2 linked regions of the Roseibium sp. Sym1 genome follow. Each later gene encodes a partner of the first gene's protein in a complex. Links are inferred from orthologs where the notes say so. Each region holds a gene or a part of one and is shown on either strand. Other genes may lie near its edges.

Region 1 (3,130 bases):
GACAGGCACACCGTCCTATGTGATCGGCAACGAGGTTGTCATGGGAGCCGTCGGCTATGACGCTCTCAACGAGAAAATCGATGCGCTTTTGAATTGCGATCAGACCACCTGCTGAACCGGAGCGCCCGGTATTAGGCTGTTGGAAACGTCGTAACCTCGATGTCAATGAGAAATCGGGGGTTTTCCTGATACAATTGAATCCCTATAAGAAGCTTGGCCCGCCTCCCGTGAGGAGACGGGCCAAAAGATCTTTGTCCGTCCGGAAGCGACGGCGCAAGGAGCGCGGTTTCACCGGGAAGTTTCTGACAGCCCTGCAGGACAGAGGGCTCCGGAACAGACGGGACAGACCCCATGAACACATGGAGCGGTCATCCCGTGGACCGGCCTGCCGCGCTGCTTGCGGACCGAGTATGAGAGCCAAACGACATGATGCGTAATGATAACAAGAAATTCGACACGGCCCTGATCCGGGATCTCGCCGTCCTGCTGGACGAGACAAATCTCTCGGAAATCGAACTGGAACAGGGTGACACCCGCATTCGCGTGGCCCGGCAGATGACGATCAGTGCGCCGGTCAATGTCGCGCCTCCGGCGGCACCTGCCGCAGCTCCCGCAGCCGCGGCCCCGGCCGCTGCGCCCGCAGCTCCCGCGGAACCGGCCTCGTCGGGGACCACCGTGTCGTCACCGATGGTGGGCACGGCCTATCTTGCACCGGAACCCGGTGCCCCCGTGTTCATTCAGGTTGGCGACAAGGTCACCGAGGGCCAGACGATCCTGATCATCGAAGCCATGAAGACCATGAACCACATTCCCTCCACCAAGTCCGGCACCGTGAAGCAGATCCTGGTTGACGATGCCCAGCCGGTGGAATTCGGCGAACCGCTCATCATCGTCGAATAAGGAGCCGATGTGGCCATGTTCTCCAAAATTCTCATTGCCAATCGCGGCGAGATCGCGCTGCGCATCCTGCGTGCCTGCAAGGAACTCGGCATCTCGACGGTGGCCGTGCATTCGACTGCGGATGCCGACGCCATGCATGTGCGCCTTGCCGACGAAAGCGTGTGCATCGGTCCGCCCGCGGCACGTGACAGCTACCTGAACATCCCGCAGCTTCTGGCCGCATGCGAGATCACCGGCGCCGATGCAGTCCACCCGGGTTACGGTTTCCTGTCCGAAAACGCCCGTTTCGCCGAGATCCTTGAGGCTCATAACATCGAGTTCATCGGCCCGACCGCGGAGCATATCCGCATCATGGGTGACAAGATCCAGGCCAAGCAGACGGCAAAGGACCTGGGCATTCCGGTCGTCCCGGGGTCGGACGGTGCCGTGACGCTCAGCGATGACGCGCATGCCATTGCCCGTGAAATCGGCTATCCGGTTCTGGTCAAGGCCGCCGCCGGCGGCGGTGGCCGCGGCATGAAGGTAGCCAGGAGCGAAGCGGAGCTGGACACGGCCCTGTCGACCGCCCGTTCCGAGGCAAAGGCTGCCTTCGGCGACGACGCGCTCTACATGGAAAAGTATCTCGGCAAGCCGAGGCACATCGAGATCCAGGTTCTGGGTGACGGCAAGGGCAACGCGGTCCATCTGGGCGAACGCGACTGTTCCCTGCAGCGTCGCCACCAGAAGGTCCTCGAGGAAGCCCCGTCTCCGAGCCTCAATGCCGACCAGCGCAACGAGATCGGCGAAATCGTCGCCACTGCGATGCGCAAGCTGAAATACCGCGGCGTCGGCACGGTCGAGTTCCTCTACGAGAACGGCGAGTTCTATTTCATCGAGATGAACACCCGTCTGCAGGTGGAACACCCGGTCACCGAGATGATCACCGGCATCGACCTGGTCAACGAGCAGATCCGCATTGCCGCGGGCGGCGATCTGGACATGACCCAGGACGACATAACGTTCGAGGGCCATGCCATCGAATGCCGTATCAACGCGGAAGACCCGGTCAATTTCACCCCTTCCCCGGGCACGATCACCTATTACCATCCGCCGGGCGGACTGGGGGTGCGGGTCGATTCCGGCGTCTATCAGGGCTACAAGATCCCGCCCTATTACGACAGCCTGATCGGCAAGCTGATCGTGCACGGCCGCAACCGCGTGGAGTGCATGATGCGCCTGCGCCGGTGCCTGGACGAATTTGTCGTTGACGAAATCAAGTCGACTATTCCGCTTTTCCGCGATCTGGTGGACAATCAGGACATAGCGAACGGTCAGTACGACATCCACTGGCTGGAAAAACACCTGGCTGAAAAGTCGAGCTGACCGCTGAAGGCCAAGGGGCCGGGCCCCTTGGCGCCTGGACAGTGAGGCCTTATGGCTGGTTACAAAGACGACATCGTGATGGAAATTACCCCGCAGGTGCTTCTGAAGGCCTATGCCTGCGGCCTGTTTCCCATGGCCGAATCCGCGGACGACCCCGGTCTGTTCTGGCTGGAACCGGAACGCCGCGGCATTCTTCCCCTTGACGGATTCCACCTGCCCCGGCGCCTGCGCCGGACGATCCGCAATGACGTCTTTGAAATCCGGGTAAGCACCGACTTCCAGGGCGTCATCGACGGCTGCTCCGAACCGATGCCCGGACGGCAGAAAACCTGGATCAACAAAGAGATCCGCCGCCTTTACGGCGAACTCTTCGAGATGGGCTATTGCCACACGGTCGAAGCCTGGCAGGACGGCGAGCTGGTCGGCGGCCTTTATGGTGTCAGCCTGAACGGGGCGTTCTTCGGCGAAAGCATGTTCACGTTCCGCACCGACGCCTCCAAGGTCTGCCTGGCACATCTGGTCGCCCGGCTGATCGTCGGCGGCTATTCCCTGCTCGACACGCAATTCGTGACGGAGCACCTCAGCAAGTTCGGCACGATGGAAGTCTCCCAGGCCGACTACAACACGAGGCTGTCGGAAGCGCTCAAACTCGAAACGGACTTCTACGCCCTCTCCCCGCAGGCCTGCGGCCAGGAAGTGCTGGACGTCCTCGACAACTGGCCGGCGCGGTAAGGCCGGTCCCGCATGTGTCATCCGTTCGCAAGCGGGGACCCAGGACTCTTCGTACGACGTCTCGGATGTATATCGCCCCCGCCCGGGAGTCCTGGGTCCCGGCTTGTCGCTGCGCGACGTCCGGGATGAAAATTGC
Region 2 (3,148 bases), 3.0 Mb from region 1 along the record:
TTGCCCGGGCCACCCGCGCGCGTCCCATGGGCAGCGAGCACATCTATCGTGCCGATGCCGACCTGCGTGCCATCGGCCTGATCGACTACCCGAGCCGGTAAGCCGCTCCCGGCCGAAGCCTTCCGATCCGCTTGCCGGCACCTGAATGTGCACGAGATAGATTGACATGGCCCGCACTGCACCCGTACATCGCAGACACGGGAAAGCTCCGGACCCACCGGACAGCACAAAAAGGGTAGCAGTGAATGACGGAAACGCGTATCGACCGCCGTTTTAAAGCCTGTGCGGAAGCCGGCCGGCCGGCCCTGGTCACCTTTGTCACCGCGGGCGATCCGGACCTGAAGACTTCCCAGGACGTCCTCAACGCCCTTCCCGCCGCCGGTGCCGATGTCATTGAACTGGGCATGCCGTTTTCCGATCCGATGGCCGAGGGCATCCCGATCCAGCTGGGCAACCAGCGGGCCCTGGCCGCCGGTCACACCATGGACAAGACGCTGGACATGGTGCGCACCTTCCGCAAGCAGGACCAGGACACGCCGATCATCCTGATGGGCTATTACAATCCGATCTATGTGCGCGATCCGAAGAAATTCGTAAAGGTTGCCAAGGACGCCGGCGTGGACGGTTTCATCATCGTCGATATTCCGGCCGAAGCCGATGACGAGTTGTGCATTCCCGCGCTTGAGGCAGGGCTCAATTTCATTCGGCTGGCGACGCCGACCACCGACGACAAGCGCCTGCCCGCCGTTCTGGCAAACACCTCCGGTTTCGTCTATTACGTCTCGGTGACAGGCATCACCGGTGCCAACATTGCCGATACCGGCCGGGTAACGGCTGCGGTCAACCGGATCAAGGGACATACCGACCTGCCCGTGGCTGTCGGCTTTGGCGTCAAGACCGCCGACCAGGCTGCCGTGATCGGCAAGGATGCCGATGGTGTCGTCGTCGGTTCGGTCCTGGTCAACGCCATTCGCGAGAGCCTCGACGAGGCCGGCAAGGCGACCGACCGGACCGTCAAGGCCGTGACCGACGTTGTCGCGGATCTGGCCTCCGGCTGCGCCCGCGCGCGCTCGGCCTGAATTGAAGGAATTCCGGCGGACCCCATATCTCCGCCAATGGACAACCCGAGCACCGCGTGTGTTCTTGAAGACAACGGGACGCGTTTGACGTGAACTGGATCAACTCTATCGTACGCCCCAAGATCCGCGATCTCTGGAAGAAGCGCGAAGTTCCGGAAAACCTCTGGATCAAGTGCCCGGAAACCGGCGAGATGGTGTTTCACCGGGATCTGGAAGCCAATCTCTGGGTGATCCCGAATTCCGGCCACCACATGCGCATGCCTGCGCGCAAGCGCCTGGAAGCGCTGTTCGACGACGGCAGGTACACCAACGTCAAGACCCCCGAGGTTCACGCCGATCCCCACAAGTTCCGCGATTCAAAGCGCTATTCCGAGCGCCTGAAGGAAGCCCGTGCCCGCTCGGGCGAGGATGAGGCGGTTCTGGTCGCCCAGGGCCAGATCAACGGCATGGACTTCACCGCGGCCGTCCAGAATTTCGATTTCATCGCCGGCTCGCTCGGCATGGCCGCCGGCGAGGCGATCCTGGCGGGCATGCTGAAGGCGGTCGAGGACAAGACCCCGTTCGTGATGTTTGCCGCCTCGGGCGGTGCCCGCATGCAGGAAGGCATTCTCTCCCTGATGCAGATGCCGCGCACCACCGTGGGCGTTCAGATGCTGCGCGAGGCCGGCCTGCCCTATATCGTCGTGCTGACCAACCCGACCACGGGCGGTGTCTCCGCCTCCTACGCAATGCTTGGTGACGTCCACATTGCCGAGCCGGGCGCGCAGATCGGCTTTGCCGGCCGCCGCGTGATCGAACAGACCGTGCGCGAAAAACTGCCGGACGATTTCCAGACCGCCGAATACCTGCTCGATCACGGCATGATCGACATGGTGGTGCCGCGCCAGAAAATGCGCGAGACGCTGGCGCGTATCTGCGGCATCCTGATGAAGCGCGAGGTCGAGTTGCCGAAGCTTGAAGCGCCGAAGGAACCGGCTCCGGAGGCCGAGGCAAAACCGGAGGAAAAACCCGAACAACCCGCGGAAAAAGCAGCCGAGCCGGCCAGCTAGGGTGCCGGCATCGCCTGAACACGTCGGGAAAACGGCGTGATGCGACGTTTCCAGACCGTCCGCTTGTGTCCGGTTCGGCTATCCCGTAAAGGCGTAAAGAGCGTTTAACGGAACAAAGGGACCCTGCGGAGGGCGCCTTGGATCAAGTCACGAAAATTCTGGACCGCCTGCTGGCCCTGCATCCGAAGGAAATCGATCTTTCCCTCGGCCGCATGCATCGTCTGCTGGCTGCTCTCGGCCATCCGGAACACCGCCTGCCGCCGGTCATCCATATTGCCGGCACCAACGGCAAGGGCTCGGTGACCGCGACCATGCGCGCCATCCTGGAAGCCTCGGGCAAACGCTGTCACGTCTACACGTCCCCGCATCTTGTCTCCTTCAACGAGCGCATCCGCCTCGGCAGCGATGGTCGCTATGTCTCCGATCCGGTGCTCTACGATGCTCTGCACCGCTGTGAAGAAGCCAATGGCGGCGAGGAGATCACCTTTTTCGAGATCACCACCGCCGCGGCGCTGCTGCTGTTTGCCGAACATCCCGCCGACATTCTCCTTCTGGAAGTGGGACTGGGCGGCCGGCTCGACGCCACCAATGTCATCGATGATCCGCTGGCAACGGTGATCACGCCGGTCTCCATGGATCACGAGAAGTTCCTGGGCGACGATCTGGCCGTCATCGCCGCCGAAAAAGCCGGCATCATCAAGCCCGGCGTGCCGGTCATCTGCGCGGCCCAGGAAGACGAGGCGCTGGCCACCATTGCCCGTCAGGCGGCCTGGAACCGCGCCCCCCTGAAAGTGTTCGGCCAGGATTTTGTCGCCCAGGCGGATCAGGGCCGGATGGCCTATCAGGACGAGGATGAACTGATCGATCTGCCGATGCCCGTTCTGGGCGGCCGCCACCAGTTCGCCAATGCGGGGCTTGCCATCGCAGCCTTGAAGAATGCCGGGCTCCTGCCCGATGAGGCAACCGTCGCGCAGGGCCTGAAGGCCGTCAACTGGCCGGGGCGCCTGCAGCCGATCACCC

Evidence for each region.
Region 2: the proteins of accC (region 1) and accD are in contact, whole or in part, in a solved structure (PDB 8UXZ), measured with the Escherichia coli proteins. The link is inferred for Roseibium sp. Sym1 from one-to-one orthologs.

What each region holds. Positions count from the first base shown.
Region 1 is NZ_CP114786.1:4,675,886-4,679,015, reverse strand. The notes cover bases 282-3,088. They hold accC (acetyl-CoA carboxylase biotin carboxylase subunit), read left to right. Parts: upstream 282-915; coding sequence 916-2,262; downstream 2,263-3,088. Other genes in these bases: aat (leucyl/phenylalanyl-tRNA--protein transferase), read left to right, coding at 2,314-2,994; accB (acetyl-CoA carboxylase biotin carboxyl carrier protein), read left to right, coding at 430-900. Also shown: O6760_RS21420 (DsbA family protein), read left to right, coding at 1-115. UniProt on the Escherichia coli protein: This protein is a component of the acetyl coenzyme A carboxylase complex; first, biotin carboxylase catalyzes the carboxylation of the carrier protein and then the transcarboxylase transfers the carboxyl group to form malonyl-CoA.
Region 2 is NZ_CP114786.1:1,639,011-1,642,158, reverse strand. The notes cover bases 324-3,148. They hold accD (acetyl-CoA carboxylase, carboxyltransferase subunit beta), read left to right. Parts: upstream 324-1,168; coding sequence 1,169-2,128; downstream 2,129-3,148. Other genes in these bases: O6760_RS07430 (bifunctional folylpolyglutamate synthase/dihydrofolate synthase), read left to right, coding at 2,266-3,148; trpA (tryptophan synthase subunit alpha), read left to right, coding at 324-1,079. Outside these bases: O6760_RS07445 (hypothetical protein), read left to right, coding at 1-101; more of trpA, read left to right, coding at 246-323.